4 regions of the Enterobacter sp. SA197 genome follow, and region 1 is predicted to be linked to each of the others. Evidence: predicted binding sites of a transcription regulator. Region 1 holds the regulator's gene; each other region holds the start of a gene.
What was found. The regulator Fur, encoded in region 1, represses iron uptake genes when iron is present. The targets are predictions, from matches to a motif close to ATAATAATGAGAACNACTATCAA.
Positions count from the first base shown of each region.

Region 2: the regulator Fur is predicted to act here: its motif matches at 3,261-3,283, upstream of M1D91_RS12715 (TonB-dependent receptor domain-containing protein).
Region 3: the regulator Fur is predicted to act here: its motif matches at 5,195-5,217, upstream of fes (enterochelin esterase).
Region 4: the regulator Fur is predicted to act here: its motif matches at 4,674-4,696, upstream of M1D91_RS16600 (Nramp family divalent metal transporter).

Region 1 is NZ_CP096393.1:1,546,929-1,555,007, reverse strand. Features, by position in the region: gene pgm (phosphoglucomutase (alpha-D-glucose-1,6-bisphosphate-dependent)) at 1-1,615, opposite strand, end outside; gene seqA (replication initiation negative regulator SeqA) at 1,640-2,191, opposite strand; gene ybfF (esterase) at 2,374-3,147, shown strand; gene ybfE (LexA regulated protein) at 3,279-3,587, shown strand; gene fldA (flavodoxin FldA) at 3,722-4,252, shown strand; gene fur (ferric iron uptake transcriptional regulator) at 4,539-4,988, shown strand; gene chiQ (ChiQ/YbfN family lipoprotein) at 5,051-5,383, opposite strand; gene chiP (chitoporin ChiP) at 5,401-6,801, opposite strand; gene glnS (glutamine--tRNA ligase) at 7,194-8,079, opposite strand, start outside.
Region 2 is NZ_CP096393.1:2,719,871-2,727,949, forward strand. Features, by position in the region: gene M1D91_RS12705 (FAD binding domain-containing protein) at 1-269, opposite strand, end outside; gene paoA (aldehyde dehydrogenase iron-sulfur subunit PaoA) at 266-856, opposite strand; gene M1D91_RS12715 (TonB-dependent receptor domain-containing protein) at 1,091-3,088, opposite strand; gene M1D91_RS12720 (acetoin reductase) at 3,544-4,323, opposite strand; gene M1D91_RS12725 (LuxR C-terminal-related transcriptional regulator) at 4,537-7,254, shown strand; gene M1D91_RS12730 (transporter substrate-binding domain-containing protein) at 7,343-8,026, opposite strand.
Region 3 is NZ_CP096393.1:1,433,783-1,441,861, reverse strand. Features, by position in the region: gene entF (enterobactin non-ribosomal peptide synthetase EntF) at 1-3,686, opposite strand, end outside; gene M1D91_RS06495 (MbtH family protein) at 3,700-3,900, opposite strand; gene fes (enterochelin esterase) at 3,930-5,138, opposite strand; partial or broken gene M1D91_RS06485 (TonB-dependent siderophore receptor) at 5,395-7,646, shown strand.
Region 4 is NZ_CP096393.1:3,532,611-3,540,689, reverse strand. Features, by position in the region: gene M1D91_RS16625 (YfeC-like transcriptional regulator) at 1-332, opposite strand, end outside; tRNA gene M1D91_RS16620 (tRNA-Ala) at 553-628, shown strand; tRNA gene M1D91_RS16615 (tRNA-Ala) at 669-744, shown strand; gene M1D91_RS16610 (EAL domain-containing protein) at 952-3,135, shown strand; gene nupC (nucleoside permease NupC) at 3,180-4,382, opposite strand; gene M1D91_RS16600 (Nramp family divalent metal transporter) at 4,736-5,974, shown strand; gene M1D91_RS16595 (DUF2502 domain-containing protein) at 6,024-6,377, opposite strand; gene mgrA (L-glyceraldehyde 3-phosphate reductase) at 6,490-7,488, opposite strand; gene M1D91_RS16585 (ion channel protein) at 7,599-8,079, opposite strand, start outside.

The DNA of each region.
Region 1 (8,079 bases):
CAATCTCAACCGCTTCTTTCTCGATAAGCTTACGGTGTTCCTCACCGAGGAAGCTTTCGCAATAAATTTTATAGGCGTCTTCCGTACCGGACGGACGTGCCGCAAACCAGCCGTTGTCGGTCATCACTTTCAGGCCCCCAATAGAAGCACCATTGCCCGGTGCCGCCGTCAGGCGCGCGGTGATTGGGTCGCCTGCCAGCGTGCTGGCGCTGACCATCTCCGGAGAAAGCTTAGACAGCGCGGCTTTCTGTGCAGAAGTGGCGCTGGCCCCCAGACGATTGTAACTCGGCGCACCGAAGCGCTCGGCCAGTTCGTCATAGTGCTGCTGTGGGTTTTTGCCGGTAACGGCCGTGATCTCTGCTGCCAGCAGGCACATGATGATACCGTCTTTGTCAGTTGACCAGGGCGTGCCGTCAAAGCGCAGGAAGGATGCCCCCGCGCTCTCTTCCCCGCCAAAGCCGAAGCTTCCGTCAAACAGACCATCTACGAACCATTTAAAGCCCACCGGCACTTCCACCAGCTTACGGCCAAGGTCGTTGACCACACGGTCAATCATCGCCGAGGAGACCAGCGTTTTACCTACTGCCACCTCTTTGCCCCACTGCGGACGATGCTGGAACAGGTAGTTGATCGCCACCGCCAGATAGTGGTTGGGGTTCATCAGACCAGCCGGGGTAACAATGCCGTGGCGGTCATAGTCAGGGTCGTTGGCGAAGGCCAGGTCAAACTTGTCGCGCAGCGCCAGAAGCCCCGCCATCGCACTTTCAGAGGAGCAGTCCATGCGGATCACACCGTCTTTGTCGAGGTGCATAAAGCGGAACGTCTGATCAACCTGATCGTTCACGAGGGTCAGATCAAGTTTGTAGAAGTCGGCGATGCGTTTCCAGTATTCGATACCGGAGCCACCAAGCGGATCAACGCCCAGCTTCAGACCGGCTTTCTGAATCGCCGCCATATCAACGATCTCCGCCAGCCCTTCGATAAATGGCTGAACCAGATCCTGTTCTTTTACATGACCGGAAGCGAGCGCGGCATCCAGCGAAATGCGTTTCACGCCTTTCAGACCGTCAGCCAGTAGCGCGTTAGCACGATCTTCTACCACTTTGGTAACGTTTGTATCTGCCGGGCCGCCGTTAGGTGGGTTGTATTTGATGCCACCATCTTCCGGCGGGTTGTGTGAGGGGGTGATAACAATACCGTCTGCCAGCGCGCCGCCGTTTTTGTTGTGGACCAGGATGGCGTTTGAGACGGCCGGCGTAGGCGTAAAGCCGTTGTTTTCCTGCACAATGAGGTCAACGCCATTTGCTGCCAGCACTTCAAGCACGGAGATGAACGCAGGTTCAGACAAAGCATGGGTATCTTTACCCACGTAGCATGGCCCGGTGATGCCGTTTTTAGCGCGCTCTTCAGCAATCGCCTGAGCAATCGCCAGAATATGAGGCTCGTTAAAGCTGTGGCGCCACGCACTGCCACGGTGGCCTGATGTACCAAATTTTACCGCATGTTCAGCGTTACCCACTTCCGGCTTCAGCACGTAGTACTGGGCGGTAAGTTGGGCGACGTTGATCAAATCGCTCTGCTGCGCAGGTTGACCTGCACGTTCATGGTTAGCCATTGCCTGGTCCTTCTTATGCAAGGATTAAATTGTGCCGCAAACCTTTTCAATCAATTCCGCCGGGAACTGCATTGACTGCATGATGTGTTCGATCATGCTGCATTTACGACCCGTATTAGTGTTGGTGATGACCCAGTATGGCGTGTCTGGCACCTGTTTTGGCTTAGTCTGCGTGCCATTTTGCAACAAGGTTTGTTCGTCAGACGCAAAGTATACGCGGGTCCGCCCGTGCAGAGACTCAGTGGATTCTGCAAAGGCTTTATTGTCCAGAGAATAGAGTGTAGACAGCACCAGCATGAAACGGTTAACCGCTTTTTTCTGTTCAGCGTATTCATCCGAAAGCAGAAGCTCGCGCACGGCACGCACCCTGTCCTTCGCGGTGTTCGTCGGTTTAGTCTCTTCAACCTTCGGTGTAACAGGGGTTTCTTTTGCAGCGGCGGTCAGCGTGGCAGCAGGTTGAGAGGAGGCGGAAAATTTCAACATGCGCCGTAAAATGTCGGATGCGCTCTCACCAATATGCTTCGTGTGGCTGGCAATATAACTGTAGAGTTCATCATCAACTTCAATCGTTTTCATTTTAATCCAGTGCAGTGTCTTATCTGAATACAAGTTATTGAGATTATAGAGTCAAATCTCAACAGCGGATAGCGCTTAACCTGAGTGGCGGCTAAGTTAGATTACCTCTGAACCTTGCAGCCGGGCGGCAGAATGTTCAACATAATACCCTAATCCGAAAGAGCGAAAAAAAGAACTTTGCCATGAAATTGAATACCCGAGCGCAAACTGCACAACAATCGCACAACAATTCTCCCATCGTCCTGGTTCATGGCCTGTTTGGCAGCCTTGACAACCTGGGTATCCTTGCCCGCGACCTCGTCCTTGATCATGATATTCTGCAAGTGGATATGCGTAATCACGGGCAGTCTGACCGTTCCGACACGATGAATTATCCGGCAATGGCGCAGGATCTGGTCGAGACACTGGACGCGCAGGGTATCGAACGCGCTACCTTCATCGGCCACTCCATGGGCGGCAAAGCGGTGATGGCATTAACGGCGATTGCGCCGGAACGTATTGACGGGCTGGTGGCTATTGATATTGCCCCTGTCGATTACGCTGTACGTCGCCATGACGAGATTTTCGCCGCCATCAATGCCGTAACGGATGCAAAGGTCACCACGCGCCAGCAAGCAGCGGCCGTGATGCGCACGGTAATTGATGAAGAGGGCGTTATTCAGTTTCTTCTGAAATCTTTTAGTGAGGGCCAGTGGCGATTTAACGTTCCCGTATTATGGGAAGAGTATCCGCATATTGTGGGTTGGGAAGCCGTTCCGGCCTGGAACCACCCCGCTCTTTTCATTCCCGGCGGTAACTCCCCTTATGTGACTGAGCAGTACCGGCAGGCGTTACTCAGCCAGTTTCCTCAGGCGAAGGCGCATGTCATTGCGGGCGCGGGGCACTGGGTACATGCAGAAAAGCCAGATGCCGTTTTACGCGCCATCCGCCGTTATCTCTCTGAAAAGACGAACTGATTAAAAACCCGGCGACCGGTCGCCATAACGCGCCCGGGCGTTGGCGTCCCTGCATCGCTGATGTATGATGGCGCGCTAATCAGCCCGGGCAATGACCCGATTGCTTGTACTTCCCGTAGTATCCTTAAACCATGGCTAAAGAACAAACGGACCGCACGACACTAGATCTGTTCGCGAATGAGCGTCGCCCGGGACGTCCCAAAACCAATCCGCTCTCTCGCGACGAGCAATTACGCATTAACAAGCGTAACCAGCTTAAACGCGATAAATTTCGTGGGCTTAAACGCGTCGAATTGAAAATAAATGCTGAGGCAGTGGACGCACTGAATGCCCTGGCAGACGCGCGTCAAATGAGCCGCAGTGAACTCATTGAAGAGATGTTGCTGGAACAGCTCAAAGCGCTGAACAGCATTGATTACTCTGAATCTTCGTCTGATTAACGCTTTCATGTAGCAGAGAGTGCAGTCCGAGGCGATTGCAGTTTCCGCGCGCTTCTCCTATCTGCTATGATTGCCCTTATCCGTGGGCTAAACGCCACCACCATATCATTAAGTTTCAAGAGGTTATTTTACTCATGGCAATCACTGGCATTTTTTTCGGCAGCGACACCGGTAATACCGAAAACATCGCAAAAATGATTCAGGCGCAGCTTGGTAAAGATGTTGCGGATGTTCACGATATTGCGAAGAGCAGCAAAGAAGATCTGGAAGGTTACGATATTCTGTTGCTGGGTATTCCAACCTGGTATTACGGCGAAGCACAGTGTGACTGGGACGACTTTTTCCCGACGCTGGAAGAGATTGATTTCAATGGAAAGCTGGTTGCCCTTTTTGGTTGCGGTGACCAGGAAGATTATGCCGAATACTTCTGTGATGCACTGGGGACTATCCGTGACATCATCGAACCGCGCGGCGCGGTCATCGTTGGTCACTGGCCGACAGAAGGTTACCATTTTGAAGCGTCCAAAGGCCTTGCTGACGATGATCACTTTGTAGGTCTGGCTATTGATGAAGATCGTCAACCGGAGCTCACCGCGGGTCGCGTCGAAAAATGGGTGAAACAGATTTCTGAAGAGCTGAACCTTACCGCAATTATTAATGCCTGACAGTATATGGCGCAATCTACATGTTGCGCCTTATTGATAGTTAAAACCAATGGAAATAATTGCTACATTTTTTTAACTTTTGCCGCCAGCACTGTACAATATGGCCTGGTTGAAACGGATACCGCATGACTTTGTTGGCGCTACCACGTTTTATACGCTTACTTTACTTGAGGACTTGCAGTTTTCATTTAGACATGGCAGTTCTATAATGAGACGCATTTCCCAGAGCATTCCTTGTAGCTTCCCTCCCCGGAAGCGAATCGTTTAGCAACAGGACAGATTCCGCATGACTGACAACAATACCGCATTAAAGAAGGCCGGCCTGAAAGTCACGCTTCCTCGCTTGAAAATCCTGGAAGTGCTTCAGGAGCCGGACAACCATCATGTCAGTGCGGAAGATTTATATAAGCGCCTTATCGATATGGGCGAAGAGATCGGGCTGGCAACGGTTTACCGTGTACTGAACCAGTTTGATGATGCCGGGATCGTAACCCGCCATAATTTCGAAGGCGGCAAATCTGTCTTTGAACTGACTCAGCAGCATCACCATGACCACCTGATTTGCCTCGACTGTGGCAAAGTGATTGAATTCAGTGATGACTCCATTGAAGCCCGGCAGCGTGAAATTGCCTCCCAACACGGCATTCGCCTGACGAACCATAGCCTGTACCTCTACGGCCATTGCGCTGAAGGCGACTGCCGCAGCGATGAAAACGCCCACGAGATTGCTAAGTAATCTTCCGTAAACGTAAAAAGCCAACCTGAAGGTTGGCTTTTTTATTGGTTTACCCTGGGTGGCTACTGCGTATTGTTGCTACGAATTTCCTGCCAGATACGATCGCAGTTGGCTTTTACCGCCTGACCATTCCCCGTATGGGTGGCTTCAAGGCACTGCTGATAATCCAGGGTGCGTACCGACTCTTCGTGGGCAAATTGTTGATGCGCCTTTTCTGACTTCAGCACTTCCAGCACGCTACGGCAGGCTTCAAGTTTTTCCGATGAACCTTCTGCAGTATTAATACAGGCACTATAAGCCGCTCTCAAACGCATATCTTCTTTCGGCGCCTGAGGTTGCTGTACGCAGGCGGTAAGCCCCAGAACCATAAACAGAGTCATTATACTTTTATTCATGTTGCCCTACCCTCGCCTCAGAAAATCGTAAAAGGTGCAATGACGATAAATTTCACGTCGCGCTCATCCTGGAAGATGTTGTTGTAACCCCCACCCCAGCTTGGAATATCGGAGTGATTATCGAACTGGGTAAAGTGCAGCTTAAATAATGTGCCTTTCGCCATGCCGTCCTGCAGGGTATAAACCACATCCAGGCTGTAAGCGGATTCCTTAATTGAATTGCCGGCCTTATAGTATTTATCGCCAGACGAAACGTTGGATGGTTTGGCATCCCAGCCATAAACATATGAGGCACCTACCGCCCAGCCCGGAAGATTTAAATCTTTCAAATCATACATAGCGCCAACAAATACCGCTTTTTCATTATGGGCGTTAAAGTCAGAACGATTATCCCACCAGATATCCAGTCGGCCATTTGACGAGCCATAAAGTGGTGTCATACGTGAGTTGAAATTTCCCTGCCGGCCGTCCGCTTTTACCCATGTGCCCTCCAGACGTAAATCAACGGGCCCTGCGGCATAATTAAAGGTCAGCGCCTGTAACCAGGCCGTACCATCATAAATATCATTGATAGTGTGATTAGATGCTTTATCACGTGAGCTGTAGAACTGATAGCTTGTAGACAGCGGACTCCCAGCAATATCAAATTTATAACTGGCTTTCGCGAAGTACTGATCTACATAGCCCTGTGCCTGTCCAAATGCCGCTTCTAAAATGAAATCATTTTTAAAATCATATTGCGCGCCAATGGAGTGGACATAATCAATTTTACTCACGCCATCATTCTGGTAAAAATTATCGGTTTCGTTATACCAGGGGGCCTTATATTCATTGGCCCACATATAGGAGAAACTCAGGGTACCGCAATCTTCATAGTCGAGATTTACGCCAATTTCCGTACCTTGATACGTACCCGGCATAAAACTCCAGTTGGACGCCAGTAGCGTCTGACCGGTGGGCTGGATATAGCCCGCTCTGGCCCATAACGGCCCGTACTTAAATTTTGCCGCAGCAGTATAGAGACTTGCCCCACTTCGGTCTCCAGCCCAGTCTTCATCATAGACCTTATGGCTGTTAGAAAACGCCATTTCATTAGGATGTGCGCTACCTGAAGATTCGGCCATTTCAATAGCTGCAAATGCCGCAACGTCGAAACCAAACATATCTGCTGCATAACCAGACTGGAAATCGAGATTGGTATTCCAGGTAGAATGCGCCAGATTGGTTTTATATTTATTACCATCAGTGACATCTTTACGGTCGCGTTCACGCTGCCAGTAATAGACACCGCCAGTAAGTGTAGAATCTTCAACAAACCCTGCGGCCCTGGCCACCGGGGGTGCTATTAAAGCTGATAGTGTTGTTGTACCGACAATAGCTAATGCTATCGCCTTACGTTTAGCGGTAAACGCGATCATAATTGTTCCTCTTTGACTAAATACAAAAATGCTGTGCAAAGGCAGGCAGCAAGAAAATAAGCATAAAAAAATGGCAAAGTGTGGCTGCAAACTTCTTTCACACCACGAATCAAGGTTATTTTTACCGACTATCAGGATCAAGTTATTTGCCAGAAAGAAAACCAAGAATATGACAAGGGACACATATTTCTTGAATAGAGGAAGAGGATTAGAAATATTATTGAGAGAAGAAAGGGCTCACTAAAAAAATTGCTAAAAATGAAAATAGAAAATAATAAAATTAAAACAATTTTTCAGGTCAACCACAAACCATTATTTACGTTCAGTAATAACAGCGTCGTTATAGAATAAAAAAACGCCGCACAAAGCGGCGTTCATGAGATTAGCTGCAATTATTCGCCGACTTTCGCCCAGGTATCACGAAGACCAACCGTGCGGTTAAAGACCAGTTTCTGTGCCGTGGCGTAGCGGTTATCGAGACAGAAATAACCTTCACGTTCGAACTGATAAGCTTTACCCGCTTCTGCGGCCTGCAGGGATGGCTCCGCATAACCCTGTTTAATGACCAGGGATTCCGGATTCATCACCGACAGGAAGTCTTCAGCAGCACCCGGGTTCGGGACGCTGAATAAACGGTCATACAGACGAATTTCTACCGGAAGCGCGTGCGCAGCGCTGACCCAGTGAACCACGCCTTTTACCTTGCGACCATCTGCCGGATCTTTGCTCAGAGTGTCAGCATCATAGGTGCAGAAAATAGTGGTGATATTGCCTTCGGCGTCCTTCTCAACGCGTTCAGCTTTTACCACGTAGGCGTTGCGCAGACGCACTTCTTTGCCCATCACCAGTCGCTTGTACTGTTTATTAGCTTCTTCGCGAAAATCGGCGCGATCGATCCAGATTTCACCGCTGAAGGGTACTTCCCGACTGCCCATTTCCGGTTTGTTCGGATGATTAAGCATGGTGACAATTTCGCTCCCACCCTGCGGGTAGTTTTCGATAACCAGTTTAACCGGATCGATTACTGCCATCGCGCGCGGCGCGTTTTCGTTAAGATCTTCACGGATGCAGGATTCCAGCGAAGCCATCTCAATGGTGTTGTCCTGCTTCGTCACGCCAATACGTTTGCAGAATTCACGGATGGATCCGGCGGTGTAACCACGGCGACGCAGCCCGGAGATGGTCGGCATACGCGGGTCATCCCAGCCTTCAACATGTTTGTCCGTCACCAGCAGGTTCAGCTTACGTTTTGACATTACGGTGTATTCCAGATTCAGG
Region 2 (8,079 bases), 1.2 Mb from region 1:
ACGGCGTAGTCGCGGCGCACCACCGGATGCGCCGCAAGATCGGTATTGCGCACCAGTGCGCCGATGCGCAACCCTCCCTCCTCTGTGGCCGAGATGCTATCGAGTCCCAGTCCGTTTACATCAATGAGATGAACCGGAGTTTCGATTTCAAGCTTCATCAAGTCGAGCAGGTTGGTCCCGCCAGCGATGAACTTTGCCCCAGGCGTACGCTGTGCACTGGCGGCTGCCGCGGCGGCAGTCGTGGCGCGCTCATAGGTAAAAGCCTTCATGATTCGCCCCCCTCCGCTACCTCTTCAATTGCAGCCAGAATGTTGGCATACGCGCCGCAGCGGCAGAGATTTCCGCTCATACGCTCGCGCACCTCTTCAGGCGTTCGTCGGGGCGGTGACACCAGATCGTGCGTGACGTGACTAGGAATGCCCGCTTCAATTTCCTGCAACATCGCCACCGAGGAGCAAATTTGTCCAGGCGTACAGTAGCCGCACTGGTATCCGTCATGCTCGATAAACGCCGCCTGCATGGGGTGAAGATTATCCGGCGTGCCGAGACCTTCAATAGTGGTTATCTCCGCATCCTGATGCATCACGGCAAGGGTCAGACAACTGTTGATCCTGCGCCCATCCACAATGACGGTACAGGCCCCGCACTGACCGTGATCGCAGCCTTTTTTACTGCCGGTCAGATGAAGATTTTCCCGCAGGGCATCAAGTAAGGTGGTGCGGGTATCCACGTCAAGCTGATGCATCACGCCGTTCACCTTCAGCGAAAGCGGCAGGATGACAGGTGCGGGGGTAGTACTGACGGTGTTCTCACGCGCAGGTGACAACGCTGCCGGGGTTTCGCCTTGGTTGCTCATGCCAGGCCTCCAGTATGTTTTATTTATAGAAATCAGAAAAATTAACCGACGCTTTATGCGTTTTTTGAATAATGGTTAAGCATAGTCGCCAGGTGCGGCAGGATTATTCTTAAAAGGGAAACGGGCGAGGCGCATCCGGTGGGCGGGTTTGCTGGCATAAAAGGGACAGAGCGTCTCTCTTATCCAGGAGTAACAGGAGGAAAACGCCGGAGCGTGAGGGCTCCGGCTGGAGGATTAAAACTCGTAGCGCGCCCCTATATTGTAACGGCGTCCTTCCAGAATGGAGGTCTGGTTATAGGAGGTGACATGGAGCGGGTTAACATCGAACAGGTTATAGACGCCTCCCATCAGGGTGATGTCTTTGGTCAGATGGTAACGGGCACCTAAATCAACCAGCGCATAAGCTTCTGTTGAGTTAGCGGTTCCGAGATCCGGCGTATTGCTGCGCCAGCTGGCTTTAGTCCACAACTCCAGGGCTTGTGCCGCATTCCAGGTCAGCGAGACGTTAGCCATGCTGCTCGGGTACTCACTCAACGCATAGCCCTTATAAATGCCATTCTTCTGCTCGCTGTGAGTCCAGGTGTAGTTCGCATTCGCCTTCAGTGTGTCCGTTACCTGCCAGTCTCCGTTCAGCTCAAGTCCATAGATTTCTGCATCGCTGATGTTGAAATACTGGAACACCGTCTGCGCCACATAGCCATTGTACTGACAGGTCTGTGTCCCGGAGGCTGTGCAGATGGTTCTGTCGCTGATTTTGTTTTTAAACCGGGTGTAGAAGAGGGTCGCATCCAGCGCCAGTGCGTCCTGCTGCCAGTACAGGCCCACCTCGGTATTCACACTCTCTTCCGGTTTCAAATCGTCATTGCCGATGCCGATTTCTGAATAGGGATAGGCACCGTAAACGCTGGTGAATCCGGCGTTGTTCTCCCGTAAATCCGGTTTTTTATACCCTGCCGATACGCCCCCTTTCAGGGCCCAGCTTTCGTCGATAGTCCAGTTACCATAAAGCTTAGGGGTAACGTGGTAGCCAAAGTAGCTATCGTGATCCAGACGTGCAGAGGTGGTGAGCGTGAAGTCCGGCACCATCATCCACGCATCTTCTGCAAACAGCGCCCATCCGTCGCGGTGGATTTTACTGACCGGCGTAACCCCTGGCGCGATTTTGTCCTCAATGCCAAAGGTGTCATCAAGCGAATTTCGGGTGAAGTTTGCCCCCACCGTGAGTTTGTGATCGCCAAGGGTAAAGGTATTCGCGCTATTGGCTTCAACATTACGTTGTTCAATAAATTGCGAAGACATGCCGGGCACACGGTATTCGGTGCGGGCTTTTTCGTAGCTGATGAAGTTCCTCGCCTCCACCAGGTCATCGCCATACCAGGCATGTTGAGAAAGCGAGGCCGCCTCACGCTCAAACCCCCAGTACCACGCGCTGTCGTTATGCGTTTTCTCCTGCAGTCCCCGTGATGCATTAAGCTCCCATAGCTGGGTGTCAACGGGAGACATCGACACGGTAGCATCCAGATTTCCGGCCTGGTGCTTAACAAAACGCTCGTCGTTCACGCTGTCGTCATCACGGCGATCGAGATAGTCAGCACCGACGCTGATCCCAAGCTTACCGGGGATAACCGGCCCCATGACAAAAGCATTGGTCTGATTCGTGTTGCCGTATTCGCTCTTCTCCTGAAGGAAGTAGTTGTCCTCCAGCACGCCGGTCCATCTCTCAAGGTTGAACGCCTTTTTGGTGATAACGTTAACCACGCCGCCAATGGAGTCGGATCCATAGAGCGAGGACATCGGCCCACGGATAACCTCAATGCGCTCAATGGCGGCGAGCGGCGGCATAAAGTTCGCCTCCGACCCGATGTGATGACCGTAAGGACGGGATTCGCGGGTGCCTTGTTTAATACCGTTCACCATGTACGCGGTGTAGGTTGACCCCATGCCGCGCATCTGCACATCCCCTGACGCCAGGCTACCGTTTCCACTGCCCGTCAGCACACCGGGCATTTCGTGCAGTGCCTCCGTAACATTCTGATTCGAGCGGGTGTTCAGCGCTTTTTCGTCAACCACGGATATGGTGGCAGGTGCTTCGCGCCGTTCCTGGCTAAAGCCGGTGGCCGTCACCACCAGCTCATCTTCATTTTTTGTCTCGTTATCTGCGGCCAAAACAGCAGCGGGAAGGTGTGCGAGGGCGAGCGTCATCGCCACGGCTATGCGTGTCTGGGTAATCACTGAAGCGTCCTTAACGTGGGTTTAAAGTGGGGCGTAAAGGCGGTTAATGTTGACAGTCTCCACCTGCATCGCGGCTTTGCGTGAAGGTTCCAACCAAAAGGTAACGCGCGCTCTGCTTCTCACCGGTTGTGAAGACATGTCATTTTTCTTTACAGTTGTTTACGTGTCGCAAATGGTAATCAATCTTAATATCATTTGCAATTGTGATGTATGCGACTTGTGCAGCGCTTATTATTTTTGCGGATGACCGCAGACGTGCCCTGGTTATCTGCTCGCGGCGCGTTTCAAAAGACGGGAGAGCGAGTAAGGCGTGTAGGTATCACGTCGCGTTGAGGTAGGGGAAGTGAGTTGCGGGGCGAAAATAGCAAGCGGCTGTGGCCGCTCGCTATGGGTTCTGGCATCAAGAGGGAATAAACGTCTTTAAAAGGATGCCTGTTGTCGCCTGCGGGTTGCGGTTAGCGGTAGACAATCCCACCGTCAATGAGAATAGCCTGGCCGGTTACGTAGTCTGAATCAGGGCCCGCCAGGTAAGAGACCAGACTTGCGACGTCGTCCGGGGTTTCTGCACGGCCCAGCGCAATACCTTCCACGTATTTTTTGTACGTTTCTCCGACTGGCGCACCTGTAATCTCGGCAAAGCGCTGGTCAATTTCGGTCCACATGCCGGTGCCAACAATCCCCGGGCAGTAGGCATTTACCGTGATCCCACGACTGGCATACTCTTTGGCAGCCGCCTGCGTCAGCGCGCGCACCGCGAACTTGGTCGCGGAGTAAATGCCCAGCATGGCGAAGCCGTCATGCCCGGCAATAGAACAGGCGTTAATAATTTTGCCTTTCTGTTTACGCTCTTCGAATTTTTTCGCAGCGGCCTGGATGCCCCAGAGGGTACCCTGCACGTTAATGCGCATAATGTTGTCCACTTCCTGCGGCGTAACATCCGAAAGAGGCTGCACCTGCGCAATACCCGCATTGTTAACGATAATGTCAAAACCACCCAGTTCACGCTCGGCGCGGGCGACGGCTTCATAAACCTGTTCGCGATCGGAAATATCAGCCACAAAGGTGGCAGCCTTGCGCCCCAGCGCGCGCACTTCAGACGCCACGGTTTCCAGAGCTTCTGCGTTCATATCCACCAGCATGACTGACGCGCCATCTTTTGCCAGACGCAATGCGATACCGCGCCCAATCCCCTGCCCGGCACCTGTCACCAACGCGACTTTATTTTCAATTGTCATACTTTCTTCACCTCATCCTGACTGAAAACGCTGCATTTACCACAGCAGATATGCAGTTACAGTACCGCCAGCAAGCCAGGGTGGCCTACCCCCTCTGATGGGGGGGATCCTGCACAACGGGCGGTTATCCGGGCACAACGCTGGTGACGATGCGGCTCCTTCGGTACACTCAGGGAAAAGAAACATTAACGAGGTCGCGGTTGCATGGCGTTTATGCCCCCCCAAGGTCACCTCCCTGAAGAGAACGTAAACGACACCCCCTTTCGCTTTGCGCATAAACTGCCGCTGATCCTGACCAAGCTGACACCGCCCCGCACGCCGGGGGCGTTATTACAGCGGGATCGCTTACTGGCGCAGCTCAAAAAGGGTTCGGCTGCCACCCTGACGCTGGTCTGCGCTGGCGCAGGCTTTGGCAAAACGACGCTGCTGGCCCAGTGGTATCGCACCCGTCAGGCCCAGGGAGACGCCCTGGCCTGGCTCAGTCTGGAAGAGGACGACAACGATCCCGCCCTCTTTATGCGTTACTTACTTCGCGCGCTGCGTCCGCTTTACGCGGGGCTGGATACCCTCTCTGCCCGCCCAGAAGGTGATGAACCGGCCAGGGACAGTGCGCCCGGTCTGGCGGAGCTGACCAATGCCCTCCATGCCTGCCCACATCCGCTGTACCTGATCCTTGATGACTTTCACTGCATCCACGATCCCCATATTCATGAAGGCATACGCTGGCTGTTACACCACGCGCCAGCCTGCCTTCATTTGATTATGGGTAGTCGCACCCGGCTGCCATTCAGCCTGAGCCGCCTTCGGTTACAGGAACAGTACGTTGAGATAGATGACCAGGCGTTACGTTTTACCCTCACCGAGGCACAGCGCTACTTCGCCCCCTCGTTGACGACACAGGATATTCCTCAGCTGCATGTTCTTACCGAAGGCTGGGTGGCGGGCATGAAAATGGCTACTCTCGCGCCGCAGACTGGCGCCCGTCCACACCCGCTGACCGGAGAACTTCGTGCTGGCTCCCGCTTCATAGAGCGCTATCTGGATGAGGTGATTTTCTCGCCGCTTCCGCAGGCAGTGGTTGAGTTTCTGATGCTTACCTCAGTGCTGAACCGTCTGCACCCGGAATTATGTGACACTGTCACTAAATCAACGAACGGTGCGGCCATGCTGCACTGGATTGAACAGCATAATTTGTTTCTCAGCGCCCTGGATGAGAGCGGCCTCTGGTTTCGCTATCACCCTCTGATGCGTGACGCACTGCGAAAACGGCTACAACAACAAGGGAATGTGGATATTGGTCAGCTACACGAGCGGGCGGGAAACTGGTTTGCTGCTCAGCAGTTATGGGCGGAAGCCATACGTCACGCCCTGGCGGCCGGAAAATTGACCCTCCGCCATGCTGAAGCCGGCGCGCAGTCTCTTGCTGAAGAGGGTGACATTGACAGCCTGGTGCGCTGGACCCGTCATTTTCCCGCCACGCCCGATCCCTCCCGCGTTGAACTTCAGCTCAATCTGGCCTGGGCGCTGGCGCACCATTTTCATTTTGCCGATGCCCGTCAGTTGCTGGATGCCATTGATTCGCTGACCGCTGAACAACCAGAGGCGCCTGGTCACTCAACACGCATAAAGCAGCGTGTGGTGCGCGCTATCTGTGAAGCCTTTGCTGATAACATCACCGGCAGTATTGCACTTGTGGAGCCCCTACTGTCAGAGGTGCCCTGTGGCGATGTGTGGGTTGACGGGCTTGTCTGTAATATTCTCGCTTACTGCCATCTGGCGCTGGGACAGCCTCAGCGCGCCCTCGATGTTCAGCAACGTTTTCCCGTCGGACTGCAAAAAAATCGTAACCTGTTTATTGAGGTCTACCGGGCATTTGTGCTGTCGCTCGCCTGGTTCCGTCAGGGGAATCTGAATGAAGCTGAGCGTCAGGCTACACAGGCGCTGCAGCAGGCTGAACAGCAGACTGGCCCGCACTCAAGCAGCGGAGCGACGCTGGTCCCGGTGCTGGCCGCCATTGCGCTGGAGCGAGGCGACGGGCAGTACGCCCATTCGCTTCTGACACCGCGCCTGGAGATGATTGATGAGGTTTGCCCTGCCGATGGCGTTACACTCTGTTACCTGACGCTGGCACGCTGGGAACGCCTGAACGGACGCGATGATAAAGCGCAGCAGTTACTCCGCCATGCCGAACGACTGGCACTGCAACGTGGCTGGTGGCGCGCACGGCTGGCGCTGATTGCCGGTAGCGTGACGTTGTCACCTGTCCCTGGCGATATCCTGCGGGTGAAACAGACTATGGGGGAACTATCATCTCTCGCTCGCGATAAGCAAAATCGTGTTGCAGACTGGTGTCGCGCTGTGACACAAAGCCATCTGCTGCTGCTCGATAACGCCCCGCTCTGCGCCGCCGCCACGCTTGAACCCCTGGTTGCGGAGCAGGAGGCCTGCACAGAATGGCACTTCGCGCTGCGCACGCGCTTACTACAGGCGGTCGCGCTCTGGCGCGCGGGTGAGGTCGAACGTGCCGCGCTGACCTGTCAACCGGCGCTTTTAAAGATCAAGGAACATCAAATGTTGCAGTGCCTGCGTGATGCCGGGCCGGATCTGCTTGCCCTGCTTGTCCGGATGCGTGAGAGCAGGCGTTTTTCAACCCTGGTGGCGGAGCTTGAGACGCTGCCGGGGAGTCCGGTGACTCCTGAAACCGGCGCGCCACGGCTCACGGAGCGCGAGCAGCAGACGCTACGTTTGATCGCGAATGGCGACTCCAATAAAGCTATCGCCCGCACTCTCGGCATTTCAGTAGAAACAGTGAAGTGGCATCTCAAGCAGCTCTACGAAAAACTCGGCGTGAGCGGGCGCATCCAGGCAGTGAATCAGGCGAGGAAGTTAAAAATGTTGACCGCGCCTGATGAGGTCAGTCATGCCGGATGACGCCTCTCAACCCTCGCTTTTTTGATACAGGCCGCCGGTTACCGGCTGTTCACTGCACTGACCCGCAGGTTGAAAGTAGCGGTCGCACTCACCTTTGCATAAGGTGCTCATCCAGCAGCGCCTTCAGTTCACCATCCTGCTGCCACCGGGCAAGGAGTGAAATAAGCGAGGCAAAATAGCGCGAGTCATTTTTCGCCACACATATCGCCTGCCGGATACCGGTGAAATCGTCCGGCAGCACCCGAAAATCGGGGTTTTCCCGCGCGGTTTTTTCCAGCGGCTGACGGATGCCTGCCGCCATCTCACCCGCGCCGTCGAGAAAGGCATCAATTGCCGTCCGGGAGGAGGCATGTCGTATGAGAGTGGCAGCATGAATTTCACGGGTCAGCCACAGGTCATAGGCCGCATTCTTGCCCACATTGATGACCACACCGGGTTTATCCATCTCGGCCACGCTTTGCCAGTTACTGTTCTGCCTGACCAGTAGCGTGCCCTGAATGGTGATATAGGGGGAGGTAAAGCGCAACACGGCTTCGCGCTTCGGATCAACAGCCAGGAAAGCAATATCCCAGACCCCCTTTCCCGCATCCTCGACCACCTCTCCTGCGGCAGGATAGGTCACAAATTCTGGCTTACGCCTAAGGCTTGCGGCGATTCTGTTGGCCAGTGCAACGGTGATGCCACCAGGTTGTCCGTGTTCATTAACGTTTGCGAGTACGCCATTACCGAGATTAATGGCAAAGCGTAAAGGTGCGGCTGCAATATCTGTCATCGGGATAGCCTTACGACGTGAAGGATAAAATTATCCTTACTGAGGATAGCAGC
Region 3 (8,079 bases), 110 kb from region 1:
GTACTGTGAGCGGTGCTCAGCAGGCGAACCGCATCTCCGTAGTTGCCTTCAATGGTGGCAAACATCTCGTCTGAGCCCTGCCCTTGCCGGGCGGCGATAAACGCCTCGCGCTCGCGCGCAATCTCTGCCAGTACTTCCGGGTCCAGACCGTTGGCCTCTTTTTCAGACCAGTTTTGCGTCTCCGGCGGCCAGGTGTCCAGCAGACCCAAAAATGCCACCGTTTCGCCCCGCGCCCGCAGTCGCGCCGCAATCCCCTGCGCCAGCGTTCCGCCGAGGGAGTAGCCGAACAGGTGGTAAGGTCCGTGCGGTTGCTGTGCCAGCAGCGTCGCCAGATGGTGCTCACACACGTCATCCAGGGTCGCCGCCTGCTGCATGGGTCCTTCCGGGCGCGGCGACTGAATGCCGGTAATCGACCAGCGCGGCGAGAGATAACGCGCCAGCACGCTGAACTGCCAGGCAAAACCGGATGCAGGATGGAAGCAGAACAGCGTCGGGCCGCTCCCTTCGCGCAACGGCAGCAGGGTTTCCAGTCCCATACGACTGTCGACACTGTCCTGCGTTACCAGCAGCGCCAGCTTTTCCACCGTGGAGGCGACCATGATCTGCCCCGGCGTCACATGGCGCTCAAAGGTTTTACTGAGCAGTGCCGCGAGCCGCATCGCCAGCAACGAGTGACCGCCGAGGGCGAAGAAGTCGGCCTGCGCATCCTGCACCTCGCAGCCAAGCAGCGCCGAGAACGCGCCTGCAACCTGAGTTTCTGCCCCTTCACGCACCGGGCGGGCATCCTGCTGACGCACTGGCGTGGGCAGCGGCAGCGCCTTACGGTCCAGTTTGCCATTGGCACTGAGCGGCAGCTCACTCAGTTGCAGCAGGACCACTGGCACCATATGTGCCGGAAGCTGCTGCGTCAGCCTCTCGCGAAGTGCGGTGACATCGAGCGGCAGACCGGAGTCAGACACCACATACCCCACCAGCTGGCGCGCATCGCCCTCCCCTGCCACGGCCTGATTCAACACGCAGGCGTGGGTAACCCCCTGCGCCACATCCGGCAGCGTCATCAGCGCCCGGTCGATTTCACCCAGTTCAATACGCTGGCCGCGAATTTTAAGCTGGTCGTCACTGCGACCGAGGTACTCCACCGCGCCGTCGTTCAGCCAGCGCGCCACGTCCCCGGTGCGGTACATTCGCTCGCCCGCCGCAAAGGGATCGGCGATAAAGCGGCTGGCGGTGAGATCCGGCCTGCCGAGGTAGCCCTGCGCCAGCTGAATGCCCGTGAGGTAAAGATCCCCGGCCACACCTGGCGGAACCGGCTGCATCATGCCATCGAGAATACGCAGTCCCGTGTTCCAAACCGGAAAACCAATCGGCACGCTAGTGCCCGTCACCGCCGCCAGCGTCTCGCCGTGGGCCGGATACCAGCTCACGTCGACCGCCGCTTCGGTCGGCCCGTACAGATTGTGCAACGGTGCGTGTGTCAGCGCTTCCCACTCGCGGCACAGCGCGGCTGGCAACGCTTCGCCGCTACAGAACACCTTGTTCAGCGTATGACAGGTTTCCCGTGCGATTGCCGGAGTCAGTGAGGCAACAAAGGCCGCCAGCATCGACGGCACAAAGTGGGTGGTCGTCACGCCAAAGCGGGCGAAGAACTGCTGAAGCGCGAGCGGGTCACGGTGCGCCTCGGGTTCTGCCATCACCAGTTGCGCCCCGGCGATAAAGGGCCACCAGAACTCCCACACCGAGACGTCAAAACTGCACGGCGTTTTCTGCGCCACCACATCCTGCGCGCTCAGCGGGTAGTGGTTTTGCATCCACAACAGACGGTTGACGATGGCGGTCTGCCCGACCATTACCCCTTTCGGGCGACCGGTGGAGCCGGAAGTAAAAATGATATAAGCCGTGTGCTCCGGGCGGGAGAGCGCCAGCGGCGCATCGCCGGACACCGCAAGCGGTGCGCCGTAACACAGGTGCGCCAGGTCTGGAATATCATTGAAGCGGGCAAGCTGATCGTCAGAGGTAATCAGCAGACGCGGTTGCGCATCGTCCAGCATCATCCGCAGGCGCTCGTCCGGGTAACCGGTATCGAGCGGCAGCCAGGCGGCACCGGCCTCCACAATGCCGTGCAGGGCCAGCGTCAGAAATACCGAGCGCGGCAGCGCGACGGCAACGCAGTCGCCCGGCTTCACGCCTTTCTCACGCAACAGGTTTGCCAGAGCGACGACCTGCTCGCGCATTTCACGGTAGCTGAACTGCCAGTGTGCGTCCGCCAGCGCCGGGGCATTCGGGGTTTTCGCGGCCTGCTGCGCCACTAATTCACTCAGCGTGGTCTCCGGCAGCATGATGCCGGTAGCGTTAATGTTCTCAAGCTGACCACTCTCCCGGGCTGAGAGAAGCTGCGCCTCGCCGCAGCGAAGCGCCGGGTTCGCGGCAAACTGGCGGAGTAAATCGTGCAGACGGGCAGTATGCGTGCGCAGCGTGGTCTCTTCATAGCGACTGCGGTTCGCCAGCACCTCCAGCGTCAGGCCACCTGCTTCCTCCGGGAAAAGCGCGATCTCCAGATCGTTAACCGGCCCGGTCGCAAGCGTGTGGGTCTGCCCGGCAATCCCATCCACATCCAGCAGGTAGTCGAACATTTTGACGTTAAAGACCGGGCCAAACAGCGGTTCTTCTCCGGTGGCGCGACCCGCATCGCGCAGGATCTGCTCGGCATCGTAGCGCTGATGACGGCGCATTTTTTTTAGCTGCCCGGCAAGGCTTGCCGCCAGTTCTGCCAGGGTCTGGCTGGCGTCAATGTGTACGCCGAGGGGCAGGACGTTAAGCACCGGTCCGGTGGCGGTAAGGGCGGCGGAACCCATCCGGCGCATAAAGATAAACCCGGCGGCATAGTCCAGTCGACTGCTGAGACGACCAAGCCAGAGGGCCACCAGCGCCAGCGCCAGGTCAGCAGGCTGGCAGGCCGGTGCCGCCTGAGTAAGCCGACGGAACGCGGCGGTATCCAGGGTCATTTTCAGGCGCAGAATATCTGTGGTCGCAGCACGCCCGGGCAGTGGCGCGTCGGATAATGTCCCGGCTGCTGGCAAGGTGCGCTGATGTTCAGACCAGAAGGCTTTATCCCGCTGCCATGCGTCGCTCTCGCGGTAGCGCTGATACTCCTCTACCACCTCTGCAAAAGGGGTAAAAGGCGATGCCGGGTTGGGGGCGCCGTGGCGCATTGCGCGGTAAATGGCGGCAATCTGGCGGGTAATGGCGGGGAAACTGAATCCATCCACCAGTAAATGGTGATAGCGCTGATACCAGTACCAGCGGGTATCACTTACCTGAAGAAGGGCGTGGTGCACTAATGGCCTGCCACCGTCCACGCGCAGGTTTTGCGCCAGATCGGCATTCATCATCGTCAGTGCGGCGGCATGGGGGTCACGCTCAGCGCGCAGATCAACCCGCTGCGGCAGAGGAAAAGTCAGGGACTCATCGACCCACTGCCAGACTTCACCGTCATCTTCGGTAAAACGCATGCGCAGGGTATCTGCCTGCCGCACGCCTTCTGCTATCGCCTGCGCCAGTAAAGGCGCATCCAGTTCGCCGTCCAGCTCCACGTAATGGGCAACGCTCCAGGCGTTGGGCAGCGTGGAGAGTTTTTCTGCCATCCAGATCCCCGGCTGGGCCGCCACTAAAGGCAATCGCGTGGTCATCCGTTTCTCCTTATCAGGCATGGTGCGCCGGGGTTAATGTCTGCCAGCGCTGCGCAAGCCAGTCGGCGCATTCCGCCTGCGATGCCGGCTCGCAAATTACCTGCCAGCCCGGCGGTAACGCACACTGTTGCGGCCACAGGCTGTACTGCTGCTGACTATTTTGCAGAATATAAAATTGCCCCTCGGGGTTATCGAAGGGATTACTGAATTCCATACCTGACTCCTGTCATGAAAAAGTGCGGCTCATTCACCGTGCAGCAGGGGCTGCCAGAGGGTGATAAGCCCCGCCGTCAGTCCACCGCGCCAGCAGAGCGCATCGTGACCGCCGTCAACCTGGCGCCAGACAACGGAAGGCTGTGTACGCTGTAGTTCAGCAAGCAGGGCCTGATTGGCGCGCATAATAAGGGGTTCGCGAACACCTGCCTCCAGCACAATCCGTAAGCCCTGCGCCGAGAGCTCGTCACGTTTGAGTTGCTCAATAAGCAGGCCATCCTCACGACCGCCGCGATGCGGCCACCAGTAAGAACCGGACTGGCTCAGCACACAGCCAAAACGCGCAGGCCAGTGCAGTGCGGCATATAAAGACGCCAGGCCACCAAAGCTCTGACCGGCCACCACCGTGCGATCCGCGCGGTCACTGAAAGGGGCAACGGCGTGGATCTCAGGCAGAAGTTCCTCCTGAACCGCCAGCCAGAAGTCAGGGTTACACGGGAGTTCCCGACTGCGGTGAGCGGTATCTATCACGTCGATAAGCACATAGACGGCAGGGGGAAGTTTGCCCTGCCGGGTTAACGCCGCCAGCGCAGGCCAGACGGGCATACTTTCTGCCCAGAACTGACCATCCAGTAGCACCGCGAGCGGACGTTCAGCGCAGGCGTCCTCGCCGGTGGTAAACACCCACACGCGGCGGTGATTGTGTAAACGTTCACTCTTCCACTCCAGGCAGACCGGCGGCGTAAAGGGCTCCCCGGTTGCATCCCAGCCCGGCTGCTCAGGCGCACCCGGCAAAGAGAGCGGTGAGACCGGATGGCCCCGACCACCGCGCCAGGAATGGGCATTGAGCGGGTCGGCAATGGCATGGGGGAAAAGACTGCGCCAGCCTTCCCGAAGCGCGCTGCGATCCGGGGGAGTCATTTCGGCCTGCGGCGGGAAATCATCGGTGCGTGTGGAGGGAATAAAGCAGTAGGTGCCGCGCCAGCTGGCTTCGAGCGGCGTCTGCCATGTCCAGACATCGGTGCCGGCGATGCGTTGCAAAGACTGAGGCGTAGACTGCTGATGGTGATCGGTCACCCCGGTAATATAAAGCCAGACGCGTTTTACCTGTGAGGTTGCTTCGCAGCCAGAGGGATCACGCCACCAGAAGGTGACAAGGTACTGTTCCGGTGATATTTTTTCCCACTCCGGCCCCTGTTTTGACGCCCACCAGGCATCACTTCCTGTCTCTGACACCACCCTATTACCCCGAATCACTTGTGGAATTTTTGTCTGCACTATCAAATTTCTTGATAATATTATTGATAATTATTTTCATTTGCAATAGCGTATTGCCCGCGCCCATACCGGCGCGTCTTTCATCTTAAAAAGGCCAGCTGTTGCGATTTTTCTCAGGATGAGCTCCCGTTGCACCATGCTGGCGACATCATGCCGTTTTCCTTACCCGTTGGGAAAGGATGGACCTGGGAACGCGGCGGAAAAAGCAGGAAATACAATGAAAAACAAAATCCGTTCCCTGACCTTACTGGTCAATTTTGGGATCTATGGCGCCGCGCTGCCCGCTTTCGCTGCAGAGACCGCCACTGACGCATCCAGCAACGAAGACACCATTGTGGTAACCGCCGCGCAGCAGAATCTGCAGGCGCCGGGGGTTTCCACCATCACCGCCGATGAAATCCGCAAGAATCCCCCCGCGCGTGACGTTTCTGAAATCATCCGCACCATGCCGGGCGTCAACCTGACCGGTAACTCCACCAGCGGCCAGCGCGGCAACAACCGTCAGATTGATATTCGCGGTATGGGCCCGGAAAACACCCTGATTCTGGTCGACGGCAAACCGGTGACCAGCCGCAACTCCGTGCGTCAGGGCTGGCGTGGGGAGCGTGATACCCGTGGCGATACCAACTGGGTACCGGCAGATATGATTGAGCGCATCGAAGTCCTGCGTGGCCCGGCGGCGGCGCGCTACGGTAACGGCGCGGCGGGGGGGTGGTGAACATCATCACTAAAAAATCCACCGACCAGGCGTGGCATGGCTCCTGGAACAGCTACTTCAATGCCCCTGAACACAAAGAAGAAGGTTCCACTAAACGCACCGATTTCAGCCTGATGGGGCCGCTTGGCGGCGACGTCAGCTTCCGTCTGTACGGCAACCTGAATAAAACCCAGGCCGATGCCTGGGATATCAACAAAGACCACCAGTCCGAGCGCACCGGCATCTATGCCAACACCCTCGCCGCAGGCCGCGAAGGCGTTGAGAATAAAGATATCAACGGCGTGGTGCGCTGGGACTTTGCCCCGATGCAGGCGCTGGAGTTCCAGGCCGGTTACAGCCGTCAGGGCAACCTCTACGCGGGTGACACCCAGAACACCAACAATGACAGCAGCTCCAATAACTACGTGAAGAAGAATTACGGCAAAGAGACCAACCGTCTTTATCGCCAGAACTACTCCGTCACCTGGAACGGCGGCTGGGACAATGGTGTTACCACCAGCAACTGGGTGCAGTACGAGCACACCCGCAACTCCCGTCTCGGTGAAGGGTTAGCCGGTGGTCTGGAAGGTCTGTTTAACAGCGATAAATTCTCTGACACCAATCTTGCCGACCTGATGCTGCACAGCGAAGTGAACCTGCCCCTGGATCTCCTGGTGAATCAGAACCTGACCGTAGGCACCGAGTGGAATCAGCAGCGTCTTAAGGACCGTGCATCCAATACCCAGGCTCTGCAGGGTGGGCCGATTCCGGGTTATGACAGCACCGGTCGTAGCCCTTACTCCAGCGCAGAAATCTTCTCTCTGTTTGCCGAAGACAATATCGAAGTGACCGACAGCACCATGCTGACGCCGGGCCTGCGTTTCGACCATCACACGGTGGTGGGAGATAACTGGAGTCCGTCGCTGAACCTGTCGCAGGGGCTGGGGGATGACTTCACCCTGAAAATGGGGATCGCGCGCGCCTACAAAGCGCCAAGCCTCTACCAGACCAACACCAGCTACATTCTCTACAGCCGTGGTCAGGGCTGCTACGCCAGCGCCACCGGCGTCGGCTGTTACATGCAGGGTAACGATGATCTGAAAGCGGAAACCAGCATCAATAAAGAGATTGGCCTTGAGTTCAAACGTGACGGCTGGCTGGCCGGCGTGACGTGGTTCCGTAACGATTACCGCAATAAGATTGAAGCGGGCTATTCACCACTGAATCAGACCAATCAGGGCGCGCTGAAAACCGACCTTTATCAGTGGGAGAACGTGCCTAAAGCGGTCGTAGAAGGTCTGGAAGGTACGCTGAACGTGCCGGTGACCGAGGCGGTTACCTTAAGCAACAACGTGACTTACATGCTGCAGAGTAAGAACAAAACCACCGGTGAACGTCTGTCGATCATTCCGGAATACACGCTGAACTCCACCCTGAGCTGGCAGATTGTCCAGGATGTCTCCGTGCAGTCCACCTTCACCTGGTACGGCAAACAGGAGCCGAAGAAGTACGATTACCAGGGCAAGCCGGTGACCGGTTCTGCAAAAGATGGTGTCAGTCCCTACAGCATCGTGGGCCTGAGCGGGACCTGGGATGTGAACAAATACGTGAGCCTGACGGCGGGTGTCGACAACCTGTTTGATAAACGTCACTGGCGTATGGGCAATGCCCAGACTACCGGCGGCGCGACCGGCTATATGTATGGCGCAGGTGCCAACACCTATAACGAATCCGGCCGTACCTGGTACATGGGTGTGAATACCCACTTCTAAGGTCGTCCCGAACGTACCGCCCCCCCTCTCCCTACGGGGAGAGGAATCCCCAGAAAAATGCGTGCACGGACAGTTCCCTCTCCCTTGAGGGAGAGGGTTAGGGTGAGGGGGAAAATGCGGCTCTGATGGCCATTCCGTTCACCTTATGTTCCTTGCTTTTCTGTAGCGCCAGAACCCGTGAACGTGCCAGGGTGGCTCATCGCCACCACCCTGGCGACCCGGGCTCCCGGCCAGGAAAATCGCCGCTGGCGCGGTTCACTCAGCGTATGCCTTCAGGCTTATCGGGGACGGGCGGAGGAAACATCCCTGTAAAGCCGCCCTCGCCGCGCATCCCTGCGCGGCGCCCCGGCCTTGCGGATACGCTTCGTCGATTTTCAGCCGGACCCTGTCATCGCGGTGACTGTTGTGTTCTCATGGCGCAGTGTTATCGCTG
Region 4 (8,079 bases), 2.0 Mb from region 1:
AATAATCCTGTGATGCCTTCACGCAAAAGCAGTGATGAAAGTTGTTGTTGTTCCAGGCGGGTCATCTCTTTGGCCAACGTGAGAAGTAACGTCTCCAGCGCTGCGTCTTTTGCCGGTTCAACAGAGAAGGGGAGGTCACTCCCGGCGCGTTGCGTATTACGAATGAAATCCCGAACCTGCTCATTGATCAGAACCAGCCGAGCTTTGCCGCCCTGAACCCCCGGTTTGGGTGTGGTCACCCAGCCTTCTTTTCGCACCCATTTGTTTATGGTTTGACGACTATAGCCAGTGAGTTTTGCTAACTCTTCTGGCGTCATTCGTTCCTTGAGCATCATATTTCCAGAGTCAAAGTAGGGGTAATTACGCGTTGATGTTATAGCATCATTTTACGAGAAAATGTGACAGGTTTAACTACTGACTGCGAGTGGCTTCGCAATGTTCTCCAGTTGTTTGCTTTTTCAGCGGTTGATTGCAGGCATATGATTTTGCCGTTGACACCTGGCGAGGGAATTCATATTATGCCGCCCGTCAACACGACACGCTTTACGCGATGGGGCTATAGCTCAGCTGGGAGAGCGCTTGCATGGCATGCAAGAGGTCAGCGGTTCGATCCCGCTTAGCTCCACCAAATCATCATCCCAGGTGAATTTGGTGCGTAAAGAAAATTTGGGGCTATAGCTCAGCTGGGAGAGCGCTTGCATGGCATGCAAGAGGTCAGCGGTTCGATCCCGCTTAGCTCCACCACTTTCAGACCCTCGCGTTTACGCGGGGGTTTTTGTTTTTCTACGCTCCATCTCCTGTAAATTCATTTCATTGTTGGTTGTTTAGTTTCATATTGTTAAAACCACCGTAATAAGCGTGCTTTATTGATCCGCCAACTTGCTTCACATTATGAATAAACCTATTATCCGGCCTACTCATAAAATGACCAGTCAGTGACAATTAGCGCCTATGAAAGTGAAAATGAATAAAAACGTTAGAACGTTTATCATAGCGTTAATTATTTGTTTATTCATTGTTCCTTTTTCACGCATTATTTCACCTGTTGCGGTAGTAGACTCCAGCCCTGTTTACCTCACCTGGTTACCGTTGAGCATCATGTTTTCTGTTTTATTATTATTTGGTCGCCGGGCTGTTTTACCGATTATCATAAGCTTTGCTGTTGTTAATCAATGGCTGTTAAATTTAACTTTAATGCAGGCGAGTATCCTTTTATTTTGCCAGTTACTACCCGCATTTGCCGCATGTGCCATCGTACGGTGGAAATTAGGTTCAAGGTGGCGTCATGGCATTCCTAATAAAAACATGGGGCTACGGATTTTTTTGCTGGGTTTTGCTACCCCGCTTGCCATAAAAGCATTGATGTATATCGCCGGACGCTGGTTTTCATTCCCGGTTTATCTGTCCAGTTACTTTGGGTCTGCATCGGTTGTTTACACTATTATCGACATCCAGAATCTGATTTGTGCTGCGCTTATCTTTACGATGATGTTCTATTACCCGCTTCGGATGATACTCAATCCACGCTATGGACGTGCATTCTGGTTAACGAACATTAAACCCTGTATAAGTAAGAAGAACCGACTTTTTACCTTTTCCTGGCTTTCTGCCCTTATTACATTACTCAGCACTCTCTGTTCTTATACGGAATCCGACTATATTGCCGGTTATCTGGTTCCGGTTATTTTTATTATTTTTACCCTTGCGGTCAGTAAATTACGATATCCGTTAATTATGCTTTTATGGCCACTTTCCGCATTTACGCTGCTGAGTTATAACCATCATTTTCTGGAAGGGGTGAATACGGAATATTCTCTGGCCTTCATTATGTCAGTCCTGATCTGCTTTTCCATCTGTCTGATATATATGACGAGAATTCATCATCGCAATGAGTGGATAAAGCGTCGCTGGCAGGAACAGGCCCTCACCGACCCTCTCACTGGTCTGCCTAACTTACGGGCGCTGGAGTTATGTCTGGCAGAAGTTCCGGACAATGTCGTCTGCTGTTTACATATGCATAACCTCGAATTTCTCAGCCGACATTACGGCATGATGATGCGGGTTCATTTTAAACGGAGCGTGACACGGGAATTGCAGCCATTCCTGCTGCGTGGAGAGCAGCTTTTTCAGTTGCCTGGCAGCGAATTAATTCTGGTTTTAAAGGGGGAGGGTGCCGTCGAGCGCCTCCATCAGATGGTTGCACATCTTAACAGTCGACGGATTTACTGGCACAACGACGGAATGGATGTGGAATTTGGCGCTTCCTGGGGGGAGATGAGCGGGGCAGGGGAGACACTCCACCATACGTTAGGGCAACTGAGCTGGTTATCAGAACAAGCCAGTATGACCCGGCAGGTTATGGCGTTAACCCTCAGCCTTAGCGATGTCAGCCTGCAGACGTCGGCGCGTGTGCATTTACTGCACCAGGTAAAACGCGCGCTGGATGAGAATGGGCTGGTGCTCTATGCACAACCTATTCAGGATGCAAATGGCAATGGCTATCACGAAATATTAACGCGGCTGATGAGTGACAACAGGATGCTAAGCCCGGCGCAATTTATCCCGGTGATTGCCCGCTTTAACCTCAGTTTGCGTTTCGATATGCATGTCTTTGAGACCCTTTTACAGTGGATGCATGCCCATCCTGCACCCTCCCCGGCAGCCCGTTTTTCAGTGAATCTCTTGCCACTTACCTTAATGCAAGAGGATGCGGGCCAGAAGCTGGTGGAACGTTGCGCTCGCTATGCTATTTCTCCCGGCGAAATCATCATCGAAGTAACCGAAGAGCAGGCCTTCTCAAACGCTGAAACCAGTATTAAAAACATTCAGCGTTTGCGTCAGGCTGGATTCAGGATAGCTATTGATGACTTTGGTACTGGCTACGCCAATTTTGAACGGCTCAAACGTCTGGAGGCCGATATCATCAAGATTGATGGCTGTTTCGTGCGAGATATCACCGAGGATCCGCAGGACATGCTAATCGTTAAAGCGATATGCGAGCTGGCGAAAGCTAAATCGTTGACGGTGGTGGCGGAGTATGTCGAATCTCAGGCGCAGCGGGAGCTGTTGCTTCAGGCGGGGGTGGATTATTTGCAGGGATACTTGCTTGGAAAACCGCAGCCACTAAAAAAATAAACCGGGGAAAATTCCCCGGTTTTGTTAAGCGTAATGAAACGTGATTACAGTACCAGAGCCGCGATGGACGCCGACAGCACGCTCACCAGGGTCGAACCATAAACCAGTTTCAGGCCGAAGCGAGAGACCACGTTGCCCTGCTCTTCATTCAGGCCCTTGATCGCACCAGCGATAATCCCGATGGAGGAGAAGTTAGCGAAGGACACCAGGAAGACTGACAGAATACCTTCTGCTCGTGGTGACAGCGTCGCGGCAATTTTTTGCAGATCCATCATGGCCACAAATTCGTTAGAAACAAGCTTCGTCGCCATAATGCTACCCACCTGCAGCGCTTCTGAAGACGGCACACCCATTACCCAGGCAATCGGATAGAAGATGTAACCGAGAATGCCCTGGAAGGAGATGCTGTAACCGAACCAGCCGGTTACGGTTGCGAAGAGGGCGTTCAGAGCCGCGATCAGTGCAATAAAGCCAATCAGCATCGCTGCAACAATAATGGCCACTTTAAAGCCCGCCAGAATGTATTCGCCCAGCATTTCGAAGAAGCTCTGGCCTTCATGCAGGTTGGACATCTGAATATTGTCTTCGCTTTCATCGACGCGGTACGGGTTAATCAGCGACAGCACGATAAAGGTGCTGAACATATTCAGAACCAGCGCAGCGACAACGTATTTCGGCTCCAGCATCGTCATATAGGCACCGACGATGGACATGGATACGGTAGACATCGCCGTTGCCGCCATGGTGTACATGCGGTTGCGGGACATCTTGCCCAGAATATCTTTGTACGCGATAAAGTTCTCAGACTGACCCAGAATCAGGGAGCTGACGGCGTTGAAAGACTCCAGCTTGCCCATGCCGTTAACTTTGGACAACACGGTCCCAATGGCACGGATGATGACCGGCAGCACGCGAATGTGTTGCAGAATACCAATCAGCGCAGAGATGAAGACAATCGGGCACAGTACTTTCAGGAAGAAGAATGCCAGACCTTCGTCATTCATTTTGCCGAAGACGAAGTTTGTCCCTTCGTTGGCGAACCCGAGCAGTTTTTCGAACATTTCGGAGAAGCCCTTTACAAAACCCAGACCAACGTCGGAGTTCAGGAAGAACCATGCCAACAGTACTTCGATCACGAGCAATTGAATAACAAAGCGAATGCGTATTTTTTTGCGGTCGCTGCTGACAAGGAGTGCAAGCAGCGCCACAACAGCAAGCGCCAGAACAAAGTGCAGAACGCGGGACATATTTGCTCCAAATATGAGACGGGTAGGAATTTCGTGCACATTCTATGTAACAAGAGGAAAGAAAACGAGATCAAACCCACAGTATATTAATGACCTGTGACCAGACTCAAAATTAGTGATCCAACATACATTTCGGTTATGTTAAGTAAAGAAGTGAAAGGTTGCACTTAAATGCTACACTCTTAACAGAATTGTGTGACCCACAATCGCTTTTAACCTCCGTCTACCATCATTGGTCCTTCAATCGTTTCTGGCTATCAGAGAAATCACGATAACGTACACTGGATGAACTTGATAATCATTCTCATTTTGGTAGCATTAAACATAGCAAAGGCTATATTAGAGGCAAAATAATGAGCAATAGTCGCGTTGAGAATAGCAGTGGGCGTACAGCGCGCAAATTACGGTTCGCGTTAATGGGACCGGCGTTCATTGCCGCCATCGGTTATATCGATCCCGGTAATTTTGCTACCAACATCCAGGCCGGTGCCAGCTTCGGCTATCAGTTGCTGTGGGTCGTCGTCTGGGCAAACCTGATGGCGATGTTGATTCAGGTGCTTTCAGCCAAGCTTGGAATTGCTACCGGTAAAAATCTCGCCGAACAGATACGCGATCATTACCCGCGCCCGCTGGTCTGGTTCTACTGGGTGCAGGCGGAAATCATCGCAATGGCAACCGATCTCGCGGAATTTATCGGTGCCGCCATCGGGTTTAAACTTATCCTCGGCGTCTCCCTCCTGCAGGGGGCGGTACTGACGGGGATTGCAACCTTCCTGATTTTAATGCTGCAACGCCGGGGGCAAAAGCCGCTGGAAAAAGTCATCGGCGGGTTACTGCTTTTTGTCGCGGCGGCCTATATCGTCGAGCTTGTCTTCTCGCAACCTGCGGTAGCGCCGCTGATGAAAGGCATCGTTATTCCGGCTCTGCCTGGTACCGAAGCTGTCTTCCTCGCGGCCGGAGTGCTGGGAGCAACCATCATGCCGCATGTCATTTATCTCCACTCCTCATTAACCCAGCATCTGCATGACGGCACCCGTCGTGAGCGTTACTCAGCGACCAAATGGGATGTCGGCATCGCCATGACGATTGCCGGTTTTGTGAATCTGGCAATGATGGCCACCGCGGCCGCCGCGTTCCATTTTAACGGTCACACCGGTGTTGCCGATCTTGACCAGGCTTATTTAACACTTGAGCCTTTGCTGAGCCACGCCGCGGCAACTATCTTTGGCTTGAGTCTGGTGGCCGCAGGCCTGTCATCTACCGTCGTAGGGACGCTGGCAGGGCAGGTGGTGATGCAGGGATTCGTGCGCTTTCACATTCCGTTGTGGGTACGTCGGACCATCACCATGATGCCTTCGTTTGTGGTGATTTTAATGGGGCTGGACCCGACGCGAATTCTGGTCATGAGCCAGGTTCTGCTGAGCTTTGGTATTGCGCTGGCGCTGGTACCGCTACTGGTATTCACCAGCAATCCGACGCTGATGGGCGAGCTGGTGAACACGCCCTGGGTGAAACGCACCGGCTGGCTGATAGTGATACTGGTGGTAGGGCTTAATGGCTGGTTGCTGGTGGGCACATTGCTCGGGTTATAAACGACATAAAAAAGGAGCGCTCGCGCTCCTTTTTGTGAATATCATCTACTTAGTGATGATGCCCATGTCCATGACCCCGCCCGTGACCGCGACCTGGGCCACGGTGATCGTCACGGTCGCGCCAGCCTTCACGGTAGCCACGCTCGTAGGCGCTGCGTTTATCCCAACCGCGATGATAGCCGCGATCGTGCGGACGCCAGCGATTATCACGCCATTCATAATGACGGCCCCAGTAATCACGATCGCGCCAGCGACCACCATCCCAATAGTTACCATAATTGTCGCGGTCGCCAATCTGTAACTTGATTGAGGGCAGCAGCGTGATTTCGCCCGCATGGGCGACACTGGTGACCAGAGGGGAAAACACGGTTAATGCTGCTGCAAGAATAAGTGACCTGAACATAGTTTTCTCCTTCACGAACGGGTCTGTTGCAGCAATATTATGTAACGTTTTACCCCGCATCTTCGGCACAACTCCTAAATCCGGGGTGACAGCATTTTTTGCTAAAATGCGATCAGCGGGCCTCTGCCAGCAGAGCATCGATAGCTTCACACTCGGCAGCGCTGAAATGACGGTTCGCCATCGCACCCACCGCATCATCCAACTGGCTGGTCTTGCTCGCCCCGATCAGTACGGAGGTCACTCTGTCGCCACGCAGCACCCAGGCCAGCGCCATTTGTGAAAGTTTTTGCCCACGTTTTGCTGCAATATCATTGAGCTGACGCACGATGGCCAGTTTCTCTTCTGTCAGTTGATCCGGATTCAGGAACCGACTGCCGCTGGCGGCACGGGAATCCGCTGGAATGCCGTTGAGATAGCGGTCAGTCAACTGGCCTCCGGCAAGCGGTGAAAAGGCAATACTGCCGACCCCTTTCTCAGCAAGCACGTCCAGCAGACCATCTTCTACCCAGCGGTCAAACAGGGAATATTTTGGCTGATGAATCAGGCAGGGGGTGCCTAAATCATTCAGTATATCAATTGCCTGGCGCGCCAGATCCGCCGGATAGTTGGACAGTCCCACATAGAGTGCTTTGCCCTGGCGTACCACGTGATCCAGCGCGCGCATGGTCTCTTTGAGCGGCGTTTGCGGATCCGGGCGATGATGATAAAAGATATCAACATACTCAAGCCCCATGCGGCGAAGGCTCTGGTCAAGGCTGGAAATCAGGTATTTACGTGAGCCCCAGTCACCGTAAGGGCCGTCCCACATGGTGTAACCGGCTTTGCTTGAGATAATCAGTTCATCGCGATAGGGCAGAAAGTCCTCCTGCAGGAGGCGACCAAAGTTACGCTCTGCCGAACCTGGCGGTGGACCATAGTTATTAGCAAGATCGAAATGGGTAATGCCCAGATCGAAAGCATGGCGAAGCAACTGGCGACTGTTTTCAATCAGCGTTGCATCGCCAAAGTTATGCCATAACCCCAGCGATACTGCCGGAAGTTTCAAACCGCTGTCGCCACAACGGCGGTAATCCATACGCTGGTAACGTGCTTCATCAGCCTGATAAACCATTCCGGTACCCTTATTTTTTTGGTGTATACGTTTACATAAAAGCAGGGTTGAGCTTACACCAGAGTGGCCCTTGCCGCTTATCCACGGGAAAAATATTCAGCATGGCGCAGCTAATTTTTCCGGGGAGCGATCATTATCGGCTTACCGGCAAGCAGTACCCACGCGGGCAGCATAACGATACATAGCAGAGGAAGCAGAGAGGTGTCAGGCACGACTGCGGCGGCCATAAACAGGCTGAGCCAGGCATCGCGAGTGACCACCAGCACGATACCGAGAATGGCACAGGAGACGGTTATCGCTGCCGGAACCGCTTCCACATGTTCATGGAGCATCAGGCCCAGCGCCACGCCAACGAATACCCCCGGGAAAATACGCCCGCCTCTGAAACCACAGGCTGCTGCGACCACCAGCGCGGCCAGCTTCACGACCGCGAAGAGAAGATAATCCGTCACCGTAAAGGTCTGGGAAAAGGCCATTTGCTGCATCTCCTCCAGCCCTTTAAACAGAGTGATATTCCCGCCGATAACCCCCAGTACCCCCAGCACGAAGCCACCGATGCCTAATGCGATGACCGGGTTTTTAATGCGCTGC